DNA from 3 places in the Methylobacterium sp. CCH7-A2 genome. Region 3 is predicted to be linked to each of the others. Evidence: predicted binding sites of a transcription regulator. Region 3 holds the regulator's gene; each other region holds the start of a gene.
The links. Region 3 encodes PhoB, which activates phosphate uptake and scavenging genes when phosphate is short. Its sites were predicted from a motif close to TGTCATNNANCTGTCAT; they were not measured.

Region 1 (5,962 bases), on a different contig from region 3:
CGACCCCTGGCGTCAGCAGGAAGAGCAGCGAGTTGAGGTCGTTCTTCTCGGCCACGATCCGGTTCTCGCGCAGGAACTGGGCGACGACCGGCGCTGGGATGCCATGCTCCGCATAAGCGCCGGTCACGCGGTCGAAACCGGGCGTGAGGAGCGTCAGCTTGTTGGGGTCGGTCATGGCGAAGCCCGCTTCCATCGCCGCAAAGCCGTGCCAACCCGCGCCCGGCGCAAGCTGCCAGTAAGCCGGGTCGGCGGCGAGTTGGTCGGTGGCGACCATCTCCCAGGCGATGTCGTGCACGCCGCCCGGGCGCGCGGCATCGAGGATCGACACACGCTCCGGCACAAACGGCTCGAAGAACCAGCGGCGCTCGACCCGCGCCTCCTTCTCCTCGAACTCGCGCCGGACCGCCCGGATCTTCTTGCGCAGCTCGATGCCGAGTCGGATCGTGTCGTCCCAGAGCACTTCGCCCGAGCGGCCCTTCATCATCTGCGCGCCGACATCGAGCGAGGCGAAGAGCGGGTAGAAGGGCGAGGTCGAAGCGTACTGCATGAAGCTCTCATTGAAGCGGCGGTGCTCGACGCGCCGCTTCTGGCCCTTGATGTGCCGGTCCTTGATGTGGATCTGCGAGGCCTGGCTGAAGCTCGCGAGCTGCTTGTGCGTCGATTGCGTGGCGATGATGCCCGGCGAATCGGGCCCGAGCCCCGTCAGCCCCATGGCGAAGCGCCCGGCATAGAGCGGGTGGAACTTCATGAATCCGGCCCAGGCCTCGTCGAAGAGGATGTAGTCGCAGAGATGCCCGATCTTATCGAGGATCATCTGGGCGCTGTGGATGGTGCCGTCATAGGTGCATTGCTCGACCACCGCGACGCGGAAGGGGCGCGGCTTCTGCCAGGCCTCCTTGTCCTTGACCAGCGGGTTGGTCCGGATGCGCTCGCGCAACGCCTGCTCGTCGAAGGCCTCCCAGCGCATCGGACCGATCAGCCCCCAGGCATTGCGCGCGGTCGGTACATAGATCGGAATGCCGCCGGAGATCAGCAGCGCGCCGTGATGGGCGGCCTTGTGGTTGTTGCGGTCGAACAGGACGAGGTCGTCGTCGGTGACCAACGCGGCGAGAGCGACCTTGTTCGAGGTCGAGGTGCCGTTGAGAACGAAATAGGTCTTCTCCGCGCCAAAGATCTGGGCTGCTTCCTTCTGAGCCTTCAGCGCCGGCCCCTCATGGGTCAGCAGGTCGCCGAGGTCGAGCACGGAATTGTCGAGGTCGTCGCGGAACACCGCCTCGCCGAGATGCTCCATGAAGACGCGGCCGATTGGGCTACGGCTGTAGAACACGCCGCCATTGTGACCGGGGCAGGTCCAGAGATGGTTGCCTTCCTCGGCATAGTCGACGAGCGCGCCGAAAAACGGCGTCTTCAGGGTCTCGGCATATTGCTTGAGCCGGCTGATCAGGCTTTTGGCGATGAAGGGCGGGGTTTCCTCGGAGAGGAAGATGTAGCCGTCGATGAAGTCGAGAACCTCGACCGGCACATCCTCGAAGCGCTTGCGCCGGATCAGCAGAATGATCGGAAATTCGAGGCCGCGCCGGCGCATCAGGTTGATCAGCGCCGCCGTCTTTCCCTCAAGGCCCTTCTTGCCCCAGTCGACGACCATGCAGCCAATCGCCGCATCAGTCTGGACCGCGATCTCGGCGTCCTCGAGCTTGCGCGCCTTGACGACCTCGAAACCGGAGCGCTCGATCTCCTCGACGATCTGGTGAAAGCGGATGCCCTCGAGGTCCTCCGCATCGAAGTTCGGCGTCGCGAAGAGGAAGGTGAAGCGCCTGAAGTAATCCATTTCGACCCCGATATTGCGATCAGGGAGGTATCCCCTCCGTTCATGACGGAACGACGAAACCTCTCACTGAAGGAGCCCCGACCAAGAGCCTGACTGGTCGAGGTGTCGCCCGCAACGGGCATGTCGGTTGATGAACTGTCCGAAAACCGTCACTGGTTCGACGCCTGTTCCCGCCATGCTGCATTGCGGTGGGGGGGGCCACGATGTTTTCGCTGCAAGGTCAGAAAGTCCTCGTCGTCGGCATCGCCAATGAGCATTCCATCGCCTGGGGATGCGCCAAGGCTTTCCGTCAACAGGGGGCCGATCTCGCCGTCACATGGCTCAATGCGAAGGCCGAGCCCTTTGTTCGCCCGCTCGCCGAGTCGCTCGACGCGCAGATCATGGCACCGCTCGACGTTACGCAGCCCGGCGCGATGGCGGCGCTGTTCGACGAGATCGGCCAGCGCTGGGGCCGGCTCGACACGTTGCTGCACTCGATCGCCTTTGCGCCGAAGGTGGAGCTGCAGGGCCGCGTGATCGATTGCTCGTCCGAGGGTTTCGCGCAGGCGATGACGATCTCGGTCCATTCCTTTCTGCAGATGCTGCGGCTCGCCGAGCCTCTGATGCCCGCTGGCGGCACCTGCCTGTCGGTATCGTTCTTCGGTTCCTCGCAGGTCGTGCGCCATTACAACATGATGGGTCCGGTCAAGGCGGCTCTGGAAAGCGCCGTTCGCTATGCCGCCGCCGAACTCGGCGAGCAGGGAATCCGCGTTCATGCGCTCTCGCCAGGTCCGCTGGCGACCCGCGCCGCCTCCGGCATCGATCACTTCGACGAATTGCTCGACGCGGCCGCCAGCCGCGCTCCGACGCGCCATCTCGCCACGATCGAGGATGTCGGCGCAGTGGCTGCCTTCCTGGCCTCTCCGGAGGCCCGCAATCTCACCGGTGGCATTCACGCCATCGATGGTGGCTTCTCGATCATCGCCTGAAGGATACCCTAGCCATGGCCAGCGTCTTCGACCTGTTCGACCCCGACGTCTCGTCGGGTCTGCCGCGCCCGCAGGGCGATGCTATGGCCATGTTTCAGCGAGGCCTGGCCAGCGCGAAGCGTGAATCCGAGGCTTGCGCCAGCACGGGCGACATCTTGTCGGCCGCCGCGGCGCGCCAGGGCAAGCGCATGCTGGACACCCATGCCGAGCGCAGCCGCAAGCTCTTGGAAGAGACCGGTGCGGTCCTGTCGGGCCTGCATCACGCCCAAGGCAAGACCGCGTTGCCGCAGGCCTGGCTCGAGTACCAGCGCGACGCCGCCGAGCGCGCGATCCTGGCCGCTGACACGCTGCGCAAGCGTGGCGACATCTTTCTGGCGCACGAAGCGGCCGACTGCCCGCCGGTCCTGATCTACGACTACGAAACCGTGATGGACGGGCGCGACCAGCCCTACCCTTCCAACTACATGCTGCTGCGCATCCTGCCGCCGGACGGCGTCGTCATCGACGACACGCTGCGGCCCTACATCATCATCGACCCGCGCGCCGGCCACGGGCCCGGCATCGGCGGATTCAAGACCGACAGCCAGGTCGGCGTCGCGCTGCGCGAAGGCCACCCGGTCTATTTCGCCGCCTTCCGCAGCCGGCCGGAGCCGGGCCAGTACCTCTCTTATGTTACACGCAGCGAGGCGGCCTTCGTGCGCGAGGTGATGCGCCGGCATCCGAAAGCGCCCAAGCCGGTCGTGACCGGCAATTGCCAGGGCGGGTGGGCGACGCTGCTGCTGGCGGCCACCAACACCGACCTGACCGGGCCGATCGTCATCAACGGCGCGCCGGTCGCACCCTGGGCCGGCCGCATCGGCGAGAACCCGATGCGCTACAATGCCGGCGTGCTCGGCGGGACCTGGATCCCGATGTTCCTCTCAGACCTCGGTGGCGGCATCTTCGACGGCGCGCATCTGGTCCAGAACTTCGAGATGCTCAACCCGTCGCGAACCCTTTTTCGCAAATACACCGACCTGTTCCGCGACATCGACAAGGGCGACACGACCTTTCTGGAATTCGAGAAATGGTGGGGCGGTTTCTTCCTGCTGACCGAGCCGGAAATCCGCTGGATTGTCGAACAGCTCTTTGTCGGCAACCGCCTGTCGAAGAACGAGGCCCGGCTCGAGCCCGGCCGGCCGGTCGATCTCAAAGCGATCCGCGCGCCGATCATCGTCTTCGCCAGCCATGGCGACAACATCACGCCGCCGCAGCAGGCGCTGAACTGGATCGCCGAGACCTATGCCGATGTCTCGGAGATTCGCATCCGCGGCCAGCGCATCATCTACATGGTGCATGACCAGGTCGGCCATCTCGGCATCTTCGTCTCCTCCCAGATCGCCAAGCGCGAGCATGCCGAGGTCGGCACGACGCTGGAAACGATCGAGGCGTTGGCACCGGGCCTCTACGAGATGCGCATCGAAGACGTAAAGGAGGAAGCGGGCCGGCAGCGCTTCACCGTCGGCTTCGTCGAACGGACGCTCGATGACATTCGCGCCCTCGACGACGGCTACACCGACGAGCGGCCCTTCGCCGCCGTGGCGCGGGCCTCCGAGGTCCAGGCCCAGATGTACGACACCCTCATGCGCCCGCTCGTCAAGGCGCTGGTGACGGACACCGCGGCCGAGGCCAGCCGGGCGCTGCATCCGCAGCGGATGATCCGGGCACTCGCGTCGTCGCGAAACCCGGCCATGGCGGTTCTGGAGAGCGCAGCCGAGCGGGTGCGTGAGAGCCGTGCCAAGGCGACGCCGGACAATCCGTTCCTCGCGGCGGAAGCGCTGTGGGTTCAGGCGACGGAGCAGATGATCGACATCTACCGCGACAGCCGCGACATGATGCATGAACTCGCCTTCTTCGGCATGTGGTCGACGCCTTGGTCGCGGGTCTTTGGCCAGACTCATGAGGCGCGCCGCACCCTGAAGAGCACGGACGAGTTGCGCAGCCTGCCCGAGGTCGCGTCCGCGCTCTACAACATCGAGCGTGGCGGCTTCCCCGAGGCCGTGATCCGCATGCTCATTCTGCTGGCCGACAACCGCGGCACCGTGCGCCGTGACCGTCTCGAGCGGTCAAGCCAGGTCCTGACGCAGGACGAGCCGTTCAAGTCGCTTGGAGCCGAGAGGCGTGCGCTGATTATCCATGAGCAGACGCTGATTGCGACCTATGAGCCCGATCGCGCGATCGAAACCCTGCCGAGCCTGCTGTCGACGCCCGAACAGCGCGCTCTTGCCCTGAGGACGGTGCGCTACATTCCGGGCCTGGCCGCCGAGATGGCGCCCGAGACACGGACATTGCTGCAGCGCTTCGCTACGGTACTCGATCTTCCCGCCGACGACGCGGACGTGACCAACGATCCGCTGCTGGACGTCCAGGACACGGCGGGGCTGCTCGACGCCGTGTCCGCCAATGCGGCAACCGCCAAGGCCGCCGCTGTCGCCCGGCGGCACCGCAACGGCAAGACCGCCGCCAGACAGGACGATTGAGATGCATCTGACCAACCGAACCTTCGCCGAGCTGCAGCCCGGCGAGACGGCGGAGCTGCGCCGCATCATCACGCCCGACGACCTCTATGTCTTCGCGGCGGCCTCAGGCAACTACAACCCGATGCACCTGCCGCAGACCGATGTCGATGGCGACGGAAAAGCCGAGAACATCGCGCCCGGCATGTTCGTCGCATCGCAGATCTCGGCCGTGCTGGGGATGCTGCTCCCCGGCGCGGGCACGCTGTATCGCCGTCAGGTCCTCGATTTCCACGCGCGCGCCCATGCCGGCGACGAGGTTGTTTGCCGGGTCAAAGTCGTCGAGAAGCTGCCCGACGGCATCGTTCGGATGGAGACGCAGGTCGTGCGGGCCTCCGACCAGGCCCTGATCGTCAGCGGCGAGGCGGTCGTCATCGCGCCGCAGGAGAAGTTCGATCGCGAAGACGTCGAGGTGCCGGGCCTCGTCGTGCAGCGCCACCGGCATTTCGAGACGCTGCTGGAACGGGCACGCCCGCTTCCGGCCCTGCCGGTCGCCGTGGTCTGCCCACATGACGAGAATTCGCTGGGCGGCGCGCTGCTCGCCGCCAAGGAAACCATCATCACGCCGATCCTGATCGGGCGCGCAGAGAAGATCCGCGCCGCGGCGCTCG
Region 2 (5,962 bases), on a different contig from region 3:
CCGCCATTCATGACGACCAGCTTGTCGGACAGCGTCATCGCCTCGACCTGGTCATGCGTGACGTAGATCGAGGTGACGCCGAGCGCCCGCTGCAGCTTCTTGATCTCGACGCGCATCTGCACGCGCAGCTTGGCGTCGAGGTTGGAGAGCGGCTCGTCGAACAGGAAGACCTGCGGCTTGCGCACGATGGCACGGCCCATCGCGACGCGCTGGCGCTGGCCGCCCGAGAGCTGCTTCGGCCGGCGCTCCAGCAGCCCCTCGATGGCGAGGATGCGCGCCGCTTCCTTCACCCGCCGGTCGATCTCGTCCTTGGGCGTGCCGCGGTTGCGCAGGCCATAGGCCATGTTGTCGTAGACGCTCATATGCGGGTAGAGCGCGTAGTTCTGGAACACCATCGCGATGTCGCGATCGGCCGGTCCGATCTCGTTGACGACGCGATCCCCGATCGAGACCTCGCCCGCCGAGATCGTCTCCAGTCCGGCGACCATGCGCAGAAGCGTGGATTTGCCGCAGCCGGAGGGGCCGACCAGCACGCAGAAGCCGCCATCGGGAATGTCGAAGGACACGCCCTTCACCGCCTCGACGCCGCCGGCGTAGATCTTCTTGACGTTGGTGAGTGTAACCTGGGCCATCGGCGACTTATTTCTCGGTTTCGACCAGGCCCTTCACGAAGAGCCTCTGCATCAGGACGACGACGAGCACCGGCGGCAGCATCGCCAGCATGGCCGTGGCCATGGCGAGCTGCCATTCGGTGAGCGCGTCGGAGGTGACGATCATCTTCTTGATGCCGATGACGATGGTCTGCATCGAGTCCTTCGTCGTGATCAGAAGCGGCCAGAGATACTGGTTCCAGCCATAGATGAACTGGATCACGAACAGCGCTGCGATGGTGGTGATCGAGAGCGGGACGACCGTGTCCTTGAAGAACTTGAACGGTCCGGCACCGTCGATCTTCGAGGCTTCCAGCAGCTCGTCGGGGATCGTCATGAAGAACTGGCGGAACAGCAGCGTGCCGGTCGCAGACGCGATCAGCGGGATCGCGAGGCCCTGATAGGTGTCGAGCATCCGCAGGTCCGAGACGACCTTGAAGGTCGGGAAGATGCGCACCTCGACGGGCAGCATCAGCGTCACGAAGATGATCCAGAAGGCCGCCATCCGGAAGGGGAAGCGGTAATAGACGATCGCATAGGCCGAGAGCACGGAGATGAAGATCTTCCCGATCGCGATCGCCATGGCCATGATGAAGGAGTTGAGCATCATCGTCGCCACCGGCTCGCGCGTCGTGCGCGCCGTCCCGACGAAGAGGATCTGGCCGTAATTTTCGAGGAAATGCGGCCCTGGCCAGAGCGGCAATTGCCCGTTGATGATGGTGGCGTTGTCCCAGGTCGAGGCGACGAAGGTCAGCCAGACCGGGAAGGCGACGATCAGCACGCCGATCGTCAGGATGACATAGGCGATCGCGTCGCCCAGGCGGCGGTCCTCGACCATCAGTAGCTGACCCTGCGCTCGATGAACTTGAACTGCACCGCCGTCATCGCGATGACCATGACCAGCAGCACGACCGACTGCGCCGCCGAGCCGCCGAGATTGGAGCCGCCCTTGCCGTCCGCATAGACCTTGTAGACCAGCGTCTCGGTCGCGCCCGAAGGCCCGCCCGCCGTCATCGTGTCGATGATGCCGAAGGTGTCGAAGAAGACGTAGACGATGTTGACGACGAGCAGGAAGAAGGTCGTCGGCGAGAGCAGCGGGAAGACGATCGTCCAGAAGCGCCGCATCGGCCGCGCACCGTCGATCACGGCGGCCTCGATCACGCTCTTGGGGATCGATTGCAGCCCCGCCAGGAAGAACAGGAAATTGTAGCTGATCTGCTTCCAGGTCGCCGCGAGGATGACGAGCAGCATCGCGTCATTGCCGTTCAGGCGCGGATTCCAGGCGATGCCGAGGCTCTGGAGGCCGCGCGCCAGCATGCCCAGCGACGGGTCGAACATGAAGATCCAGAGCACGCCGGCAATCGCGGGAGCGACGGCGTAGGGCCAGATCAGCAGGGTCTTGAAGATCTCGGCGCCGCGGATCGCCCGGTCCGCCATCACCGCGAAGAGCAGCGCCAGCGACAGCGAGAGGAAGCACACGGCCGTCGAGAAGATCACCGTGTTAACGAAGGCCTTGAGATAGCCCGGATCGCGGAACAGGGCCTGATAGTTCTCGAGCCAGACGAACTCGGTCGAGACGCCGAACGCATCCTCCAGCAGAAAGCTCTGCCAGATTGCCTGGCTGGCGGGCCAGTAGAAGAACACGATAGTGATGGCGAGCTGCGGCAACAGCAGCAGGGCCGGCACCGTGAGCCCGTTGAAATAGGCGTTCTTCTGCATGGCCTGTCCGAAAGAATCCGCCGCCCCGGCAGCCGGGGCGGCGGTGTCACGTGAGGATGAGGATCAGCGCGAGGCGGTGCGCTCGAACTGGCGCAGCGTCTGGTTGCCACGCTCGACGGCCGCGTCGAGCGCTGCCTTCGGCGTCTTCTGGCCGTTCAGGGCGGCCTCGAACTCCTCGGCCCAGATATCGCGGATCTGGACGAGGCTGCCGAAGCGCACCCCGCGGGAATTCGCCGTCGGCTCCTTGTTGGTCAGCTGCAGCAGCGGCGTCTCGAGGAAGGGCTTGTCCTTGTAGAAGCCGGACGCCTTGACCTTCTCATAGGCCGCCTTGGTGATCGGCAGATAGCCGGATTCCGTGTGCAGCTTCACCTGGCGGTCGACATCGGACAGGAAGGTGAAGAACTTGGCGACGCCCTTGTACTCGTCGGCCTTCTTGCCACCCATCACCCAGAGCGAAGCGCCGCCGATGATCGAGTTCTGCGGAGCACCCTGGACATCGGGGTAATACGGCATCGGCGCATTGCCCCACTCGAACTTGGCGTTCGCGCGGACGTTGCCGAAGAAGGCGGAGGAGGTCAGGAAGATCGGGCACTCGCCCGAGGTGAAGCGACCTTCGCCCGTGTTGGTGCGGCCCGAGTAATCATAGGTCTTGTCCTTCTGCATCTCGACCAGATTGGTCAGGTGCTTGAGGAAGACGCCCTTGTTGAAGACGAACTCGGTGTCGAAGCCTTCGAAGCCGTTGGCCTTCGTGCCGACCGGCTCGTTGTGCCAGGCGCCGAGCTGCTCGACATTCACCCAGGTCACCCAGGCGTTGGAGAAGCCGCACTTGTCGTAGCCGGCCGCCTTGAGCTTCTTGGCCGCGTCGAACACCTCCGGCCAGGTCTTGGGCGCCGCATCGGCGTTCAGCCCCGCCTTCTTGAACGCGTCCTTGTTGTACCACATCACCGTGGAGGACGAGTTGAAGGGGAAGGACAGCATCTCGCCCTTCGTGGTCGAGTAGTAGCCGGTGATCGCCGGCAGATAGGCCTTGGGGTCGAAGGTCTCGCCGGCGTCCTTCATCAGGTCCTGCACCGGCTTGATGGCACCCTTGGCCGACATCATCGTCGCGGTGCCGACCTCGAAGACCTGCATGATGTGCGGCGCATTGCCGGCGCGGAAGGCTGCAATGCCGGCGTTCAGCGTGTCGGCATAGGAGCCCTTATAGGTCGGAACGACCTTGAAGTCCTTCTGCGAGGCGTTGAACTCCTCGGCCAGCCGCACGACCACGTCGTTGTTGGCGCCGGTCATGGCATGCCACCACTGGATCTCGGTCTGCGCCAGCGCAGGCGCGGCGCCGCCGAGGACGAAGGCCGCGACGGACATCAGGATACGTGATTTCACGGTCATCTCTTTCTCCCTTCCGCCCTCGGTGGGCCGAGGCGGCTGTTCTTGTTGGTGCGCAAGCTAACATGAAGGCCGGGCGACGGTTCAATGACAAAATGATGACGGATGCAAGCGCGAGCGCTTTCGCCGCGCCTGGAGCTGGGTCTTGCACAATCCACCGGAAGACGCTGTTCTCCCGGACCCCACCGCCTTCCACGGATGCCTCCCATGCCCCGCCTGACGCTGACGCCCGAACGGACCCTGCCCGCAGACGCGCAGGCCGCGGCCTTACTGGGGCGCATCTGGCGCCCGGATGTCGGAGGGCCCGCGGTGGTCACGCTGCGCGACGGAAACGTGATCGACGTCACCCGCACCTTCCCGACCAGCCGCGATCTCTGCGAGGCTGCCGATCCCGCTGCCGCGCTGCGGGCCGGGCCGGGCGAGACCGTCGCGCCGCTCGCCGAAATCCTGGCGAACACGCCGCCGGATGGTCGCGACGCCGCGCGCCCCTGGCTGCTCTCCCCGCTCGATCTGCAGGTGGTGAAGGCCGCCGGCGTCACCTTCGCCGTCTCGATGCTGGAGCGTGTCATCGAGGAGAAGGCGCGCGGCAACCCGGCCGCCGCCGCCACCATCCGCGAGGAGATCGGCAGGCTGATCGGCGATGATCTCTCGAAGCTGAAGCCCGGCTCGCCCGAGGCGATGCATCTCAAGGATGTCCTCATCAAACAGGGGGCCTGGAGCCAGTATCTCGAGGTCGGCATCGGCCCCGATGCCGAGATCTTCACCAAGGCGCCGCCGATGTCCTCCGTCGGCACCGGTTTCGACGCCGGTCTGCATCCCGCCTCGACCTGGAACAATCCCGAGCCCGAGATCGTGCTCGTCGTCGCTTCCGACGGCCGCATCGTCGGTGCCACGCTCGGCAACGACGTCAATCTGCGCGATGTCGAGGGCCGTTCGGCCCTGCTCCTCGGCAAGGCCAAGGACAACAATGCCGCCGCCGCGGTCGGCCCCTTCATCCGCCTCTTCGATGCCGGCTTCACCCTGGACCATGTCCGCAACACGACCGTGACGCTCAAGGTCGAGGGCGAGGACGGCTTCGTGCTGGAAGGCTCCTCCTCGATCGCGAAGATCAGCCGCGATCCCGCCGATCTCGCGAGCCAGATGATCGGCCCGCATCACCAGTATCCGGACGGGGCGGCGCTCTATCTCGGCACCATGTTCGCGCCGATCAAGGATCGCGACACGCCCGGCGGTGGCTTCACCCACAAATACGGCGACGTGGTCACCATCGCGGCGCCCGAGCTCGGCGCGCTGGTCAACCGCATGAAGCGCACCGACCATTGCGAGCCCTGGACCTTCGGCACGTCGCATCTGATGCGCAGCCTGGCCAAGCGCGGGCTGCTGTGAGGCCAGGCGCCATCCTCGTCGTCGGCGAGGCGATCGGCGATTTCATCCCGCGCGACGCCGAGGGGCGCCGCTATGAGGCGGTGCTGGGCGGCTCCGGCTTCAACGCCGCCCTGGCCCTGGCCCGCTTCGGGGCGCATCCCGCCTATGCCGCCGCGCTCTCGGCCGACGCCCTCGGCCGGCGCTTTCGCGCCGCGCTGGCGGCGGAGGGAATCGACACGGCGCTGATCCGCGACAGCGCGCGCCCGACCGCCGTCGCCATCGTCTCCCCGCTGGGACCGGACGGTGTGCCGGAGTTCGCGCTCCATCTCGACCGCACGGCCCATGACGAGCCGGAGGGCACCCCGCGCGCGATGCCGGCGGGCTTTGTGCATCTGCATGCGGCCTCCTTCGGCGCGACCATCGGCCCCTCCGGAGACGCGACGGGCGATCTGGCGGCGAGTGCCCGCACGGGGGGGGCCACGATCAGCTACGACATCAACATCCGTGCGACCGTCCTGCCGGAGCGCGACCGCGCGCGTGCGCTGATCGAGGCGCGCATCGCCCAGGCCGATATCGTCAAGGCGAGCCTGGACGATATCGCCTGGCTCCATCCCGGCGAGCCGGCGGAGGCGGTGGCGAAACGCTGGCGGAATCTCGGCGCGCGTCTCGTGCTCGTTACCCGCGGGAGCGAGGGCGCGATCGGCTATGGCGCCGGCGAGCCGCTGGTGGCCACCGTTCCATCCGTGGTCGTGGCCGATACGGTCGGCGCGGGCGACACCTTCATCGGTGGCGTCCTGGCCGTGCTGGCCGCTCGTGGACGGCTCGGCCGCGGCTTCTCCGAAGCC
Region 3 (5,962 bases):
AACCGCTGTTCCGGCTGAGGGCCCTCCCGAGAGCCTTCGCCTTCCGCCTCGCATCCTCGTTCCGCCACGACCGGAGTTCCACGGATGACCGCCGTGACCGACACTCTGAGCATTCCGGCCGCGCGGCCGCAGCGAAAGACGCCGAAGGGCACCTTCGACATCGTCTTCCGCAATGCCAGCCTGATCTCGGCCCTGTTCGTGCTGTTGCTGCTGGCCGGCATCATGCTGTCGATGGTCATCGGCGGCTGGCCGGCCTTCAAGGCGTTCGGGCTGAGCTTCATCACCGGCTCGCAATGGGACACCCAGGCCGATGTCTATGGCGCCTGGCCGGCCATCGTCGGTACGCTCTCGACGGCGCTGATCGCGCTGCTGATCGGCGTGCCGCTCTCGCTCGGCATCGCCGTCTACCTCACCCAGCTTGCCCCGCCCTGGTTCAAGCAGCCAGTCTCGACCACGATCGAGCTGCTCGCCGCCGTGCCCTCGATCATCTACGGCATGTGGGGCCTGTTCGTCTTCGTGCCGCTCTTCGCGGCCTATGTGCAGGTCCCGCTCTCGAACATCGTCGAGGGGATGCCGATCGTCGGGACAATCCTGTATTCGCGCTCGCCCTCCGGACTGGGCATCCTGACGGCGGGCATCATCCTCGCCTTCATGATCATCCCCTTCATCGCCTCGATCGTGCGGGACATGCTCGATCAGATCCCCTCCGTGCTGCGCGAGAGCGCCTATGGCATCGGGGCGACGACCTGGGAGGTCGTGCGCCATGTGCTGGTGCCGCAGGCCGGCGTCTCGATCATCGGTGCGATCATGCTGGGTCTCGGCCGCGCGCTCGGCGAAACGATGGCGGTGACCTTCGTGGTCGGCAATGCCAACCGCCTCTCGGCCTCGATCATGGATCCGGGCTCGACCATCGCCTCGCGCATCGCCAACGAGTTCAACGAGGCGCTGGGCCTGCAGATGAACGCGCTGATCGCGCTCGGCTGCATCCTGTTCTTCGTCACCTTCGTCGTCCTGGTCGTCGCGCGCATCCTGGTGTCGCGGGTCAAGACCTTCTGAGCGAGCCCGATCATGAGCCTGACGACCTCCTCCACCGCTCCCGCCGCCCCTTACGCCGCCTGGGGCCGCGTCCGGCAGAGCCGCCGCACCGCCGACAAGGCGATGCGGGTCATCTCCGCCGGCTTCACCTTCCTCGCCATCTTCGTGCTGTTCTGGATCCTCGGCATGCTGATCGTGAAGGGCATCGGCGGGCTCTCCGTCGCCACCTTCACGCAGATCACCCCTGGCCCCGGATCGCAGGGCGGCGGCCTCGCCAACGCCATGGTCGGCTCGATTGTGCTGACCTTCCTCGGCATCGCCGTGGCGACGCCGATCGGCGTGCTGGCGGGCACCTATCTGGCGGAATACGGCAAGGGCTCGAAGCTGGCCGACCTGATCCGCTTCATCAACGACATCCTACTCTCGGCGCCCTCGATCCTGATCGGCCTGTTCGTCTATGTCATTCTGGTCGAGCCGGTCGGCGGCTATTCCGGCTGGGCCGGCGGCGTCGCGCTCGGCATCATCGCGATCCCCGTGATCGTGCGCACCACCGAGGACATGCTGCGCCTGGTGCCAGGCCCGCTGCGCGAGGCCGGGGCTGCGCTGGGCGCGCCGCCTTCCGTGGTGATCACCTCGATCACCTGGAAGGCCGCGAAGGCCGGCATGGTCACCGGTATCCTGCTGGCGCTCGCCCGCATCGCAGGCGAGACCGCACCGCTGATCTTCACCGCGCTGAACAACAATTTCTGGTTCTCGTCGGACCTGATGGGCGGCGTGTCGAACCTGCCGGTGACGATCTACCAGTTCGCCTCCGCGCCTTACGAGAACTGGCAGCAGCTCGCCTGGGCCGGTTCGCTGATCATCACCCTGTCGATCCTGCTGCTCTCGCTCGTCGCCCGCCGCATCGTGCGCGGCGGCAAGTGAGACCCGCCTAACCTATCTCCGTCGCGTCAGATCCGAAGGAACCCGTCGATGCTTTCGACCCTCGAACTCAGCCCGCAGTCGCTCGACGCCGACGCGCCCGTCCGGATCGCGGTGAAGAACCTCGATTTCTACTATGGCGAGCACAAGGCGCTGAAGAACATCAATCTCGACTTTCGCGACCGGCATGTCACGGCCCTAATCGGCCCCTCGGGCTGCGGCAAGTCCACGCTGCTGCGCATCTTCAACCGGATCTATTCGCTCTATCCCGAGCAGCGCGCGACCGGCGAGGTCATGCTCGACGGCCGCAACGTCATCTCCAACGACGTCGACGTCAACGAGCTGCGCTCGCGCATCGGCATGGTCTTCCAGAAGCCGACGCCCTTCCCGATGTCGATCTACGACAATGTCGCCTTCGGCATCCGCCTCTACGAGAAGCCGCCGAAGTCGGAGCTCGACGACCGCGTCGAGGGCGCGCTGCGCCGGGCCGCGCTCTGGGACGAGGTCAAGGACAAGCTCAAGACCTCCGGCATGGGCCTTTCGGGCGGCCAGCAGCAGCGCCTCTGCATCGCGCGCACCATCGCGCAGAAGCCGGAGGTCATCCTGTTCGACGAGCCGACCTCGGCGCTGGACCCGATCTCGACCGGCAAGATCGAGGATCTGCTGGAGCAGCTGAAGGCCGACTTCACGATCGTCATCGTCACCCACAACATGCAGCAGGCGGCGCGCATCTCGCAGTACACCGCCTTCATGTATCTGGGCGAGGTGATCGAGTTCGCCGCGACCAACACGATCTTCATGAACCCGAGCAAGAAGCAGACGCAGGACTACGTCACCGGCCGCTTCGGCTGATTTGGCCGCCGCTTCCGCTCCGCATCCAAAGGACAACGCCGCGATGACCGAACATATCGTCCGCTCCTACGACGCCGAACTGGAGTCGCTGCGCCGCAGCCTCGCCGAGATGGGCGGCATGTCCGAGCGCATGCTCGGCGATTCCACGGTCGCGCTGGTGCGCCGCGACACGACGCTGGCCCAGAAGGTGATCTCCGCCGACCAGCGGCTCGACAACCTGCAGCGCGACGTCGAGGAGCGCGCCGTGCTGACGATCGCCCGGCGCCAGCCGCTCGCCAACGATTTGCGCGAGCTGATCTCGGCGATCCGCATCGCCTCGGACATCGAGCGCGTCGGCGACCTCGCCAAGAACATCGCCAAGCGCGCGGTCGCGATCTCCGGCCAGTTCTCGCCGCCGCACCGCGCCGTCGTCGGGCTGGAGCATATGAGCCGGCTGGTGCAGGCGCAGCTCAAGGACGTCCTCGACGCCTACGCCACCAGCAACGAGCAGAAGGCGCTCGAGGTCTGGCATCGCGACGGCGAGATCGACGCGCTCTACACCTCGCTGTTCCGCGAGCTGTTGACCTATATGATGGAAGATCCGCGCAACATCACCTTCTGCACGCATCTCCTGTTCTGCGCCAAGAACGTCGAGCGCATCGGCGACCACACCACCAACATCGCCGAGACGATCCACTATCTCGTCACCGGCGAATCGCTCGACATCAACCGTCCCAAGCTCGAGACCACCGACATCACGGTCGAGGCCGTGACAGGGAGCTGACAACACCGACTGCGCCGGAGCCTTCGCCGTCAGGGTCGGGCCTGTTCCGACCATCCACGTCTTCGCCGGACCCACGCCGCGTTCAAGACGTGGATGCTCGCCACAAGGGCGAGCATGACGATGCGTTTCGGCACAAACGCCAAGAACGGAACCGTGCCATGGCCGCCCGCATCCTGATCGTCGAGGACGAGGAACCCCTCACCCTGCTGCTGCGCTACAACCTCGAGGCCGAGGGCTTCGCAGTCGACAGCGTGGCGCGGGGGGACGACGCCGAGCTGCATCTGCGAGACAACACGCCCGATCTCGTGCTGCTCGACTGGATGCTGCCCGGTCTCTCCGGCATCGAACTGTGCCGGCGGCTGCGGGCGCGGCGCGACACCGAGCGCGTGCCGATCATCATGCTGACCGCCCGCGGCGAAGAAACCGAGCGCGTGCGCGGCCTCGCCACCGGGGCCGACGACTATGTCGTCAAGCCGTTCTCCCTGCCGGAGCTGATCGCGCGCATCCAGGCGCTGCTGCGCCGGGCGAAGCCCGGCCATGTCGCGGGGCTGCTGGTCGCCGGCGATCTCGAACTCGACCGCACGACGCGCCGCGTGCGCCGGGCCGGCGAAGAGCTGCATCTGGGGCCGACCGAGTTCCGGCTGCTGGAATTCCTGATGCAGGCGCCGGGCCGGGTCTATTCGCGCGCCCAGCTGCTCGACGCCGTCTGGGGCCGCGACGTCTACATCGACGAGCGCACGGTCGACGTCCATGTCGGGCGGCTGCGCAAGGCGATCACGCCGGGCGACGCCAAGGATCCGCTGCGCACCGTCCGTGGCGCGGGCTACGCCTTCGACGAGACCTTCGCGCGGGCGTGAGGGAAACCGTCATGGTCGGGCGCAGACCCGAGCATCTCGTGACGCCGAGGCTCCCCTGCCGTGCCGGCCATAGATTCTCGGGTCGAGCCCGAGAATGACGAGGTCGCTCCGGCATGCGCCTGATCGCTTGACCCGCGACGCCCGACGGCGCAAGCCGGCCCGATGCAGATCAAAGACATCGCCATCATCGGCGCCGGCCCGGCCGGGCTGATCGCGGCCGAGCGGCTGGCCCAGGCCGGCCACCGCGTGACGATCCATGAGCGGATGCCGTCGCCGGCGCGCAAATTCCTGCTCGCCGGGCGCGGCGGGCTCAACCTCACCCATTCCGAGCCGCTGGAGAGCTTCCTGCCGCATTACGGCGCGGCGCGGGACTGGCTCGAACCCGCCATCCAGGCGTTTCCACCGCAGGCGCTGCGCGATTGGGCCGACGAGCTCGGCGCGGAGAGCTTCATCGGCACCAGCGGGCGCGTCTTCCCGAAGGCGATGAAGGCGTCGCCGCTGTTGCGCGCCTGGCTGCGCCGGCTCGACGGGCTCGGGGTGCGGCTCGAAGCCGGCCGGCGCTGGACCGGCTGGAACGACGAGGGCGCGCTGACCTTCGCCACGGCGGCCGGCGAGGTGACGGTCGCCGCCGATGCGACGCTGCTTGCGCTGGGCGGGGCGAGCTGGCCGCGGCTCGGCTCGGACGGTGGCTGGGTGCCGCTGCTGGCCGGCAAGGGCGTTGCCATTTCGCCGCTGCGGCCCGCCAATGGCGGCTTCGCCGTGGCCTGGTCCGACACGCTGCGCGAGCGCTTCGCCGGCGCGCCGCTGAAACGGATCACGCTTCGCTTTGCCGGCAAAGAAATTGTTGGAGAGGCGATGATCGACGCGCATGGACTCGAGGGCGGCGCGATCTATGCGCTGTCGGGGTCGCTGCGCGAGGCGATCGCGCGCGACGGTTCGGCGCTGCTCGAGATCGACCTGCGGCCCGATCTCGACCTCGCCCGTCTGACCGAGAAGCTCGGCAAGCGTCGGCCCGGTGAGACGCTCAGCAACCATCTGCGCAAGGCGGCAGGGCTGTCGCCGGCGGCGGTGGCGGTGCTGCGCGACAGCGTCGGCGGCAGGCTCGACGAGAGTCCCGCGGCGCTCGCGGCGGCGATCAAATCCGCGTCTGTGCGCCTGACCGGGACGATGCCGCTCGACCGGGCGATCTCCAGCGCCGGCGGCATCGCGGCCGGCGAGATCGACGGGGGCTTCATGCTGCGGCGCCTGCCGGGCGTCTTCGTCGCCGGCGAGATGCTGGACTGGGAGGCGCCGACCGGCGGTTACCTCCTGCAGGGCTGCTTCGCGACCGGCGTCGCGGCGGCGGCGGGGATGGTGGCGTGGCTCGCGCGGGGAACCTCGACGGAGAACCCTGTCCCATAGGGAGAGGGCAGGGTGAGGGGTCGGCCGTTTGAAGGTGGCGTGAGACCTGACCGGCGCAGCGGTTGGGTCAGCACTCGGCTGGTCCAGGGGCCGACACCTCACCCCTGCCCCTCTCCTTACAGGAGAGGGGTTC

Region 1: a site for PhoB is predicted at 1,871-1,887, ahead of AX750_RS13285 (Orn/Lys/Arg decarboxylase N-terminal domain-containing protein). Genes of this name have one in related genera too.
Region 2: a site for PhoB is predicted at 3,829-3,845, ahead of ugpB (sn-glycerol-3-phosphate ABC transporter substrate-binding protein UgpB). Genes of this name have one in related genera too.

The regions. Positions count from the first base shown of each region.
Region 1 is NZ_LSKN01000177.1:5,053-11,014, reverse strand. Features, by position in the region: gene AX750_RS13285 (Orn/Lys/Arg decarboxylase N-terminal domain-containing protein) at 1-1,828, opposite strand, end outside; gene fabI (enoyl-ACP reductase FabI) at 2,032-2,796, shown strand; gene AX750_RS13275 (DUF3141 domain-containing protein) at 2,811-5,315, shown strand; gene AX750_RS13270 (bifunctional enoyl-CoA hydratase/phosphate acetyltransferase) at 5,317-5,962, shown strand, end outside.
Region 2 is NZ_LSKN01000095.1:48,776-54,737, forward strand. Features, by position in the region: gene AX750_RS07895 (sn-glycerol-3-phosphate import ATP-binding protein UgpC) at 1-632, opposite strand, end outside; gene ugpE (sn-glycerol-3-phosphate ABC transporter permease UgpE) at 640-1,488, opposite strand; gene ugpA (sn-glycerol-3-phosphate ABC transporter permease UgpA) at 1,488-2,369, opposite strand; gene ugpB (sn-glycerol-3-phosphate ABC transporter substrate-binding protein UgpB) at 2,433-3,755, opposite strand; gene AX750_RS07915 (fumarylacetoacetate hydrolase family protein) at 3,960-5,138, shown strand; gene AX750_RS07920 (PfkB family carbohydrate kinase) at 5,135-5,962, shown strand, end outside.
Region 3 is NZ_LSKN01000298.1:1-5,962, reverse strand. Features, by position in the region: gene pstC (phosphate ABC transporter permease subunit PstC) at 85-1,056, shown strand; gene pstA (phosphate ABC transporter permease PstA) at 1,069-1,959, shown strand; gene pstB (phosphate ABC transporter ATP-binding protein PstB) at 2,008-2,808, shown strand; gene phoU (phosphate signaling complex protein PhoU) at 2,852-3,571, shown strand; gene phoB (phosphate regulon transcriptional regulator PhoB) at 3,730-4,428, shown strand; gene AX750_RS22720 (TIGR03862 family flavoprotein) at 4,591-5,829, shown strand.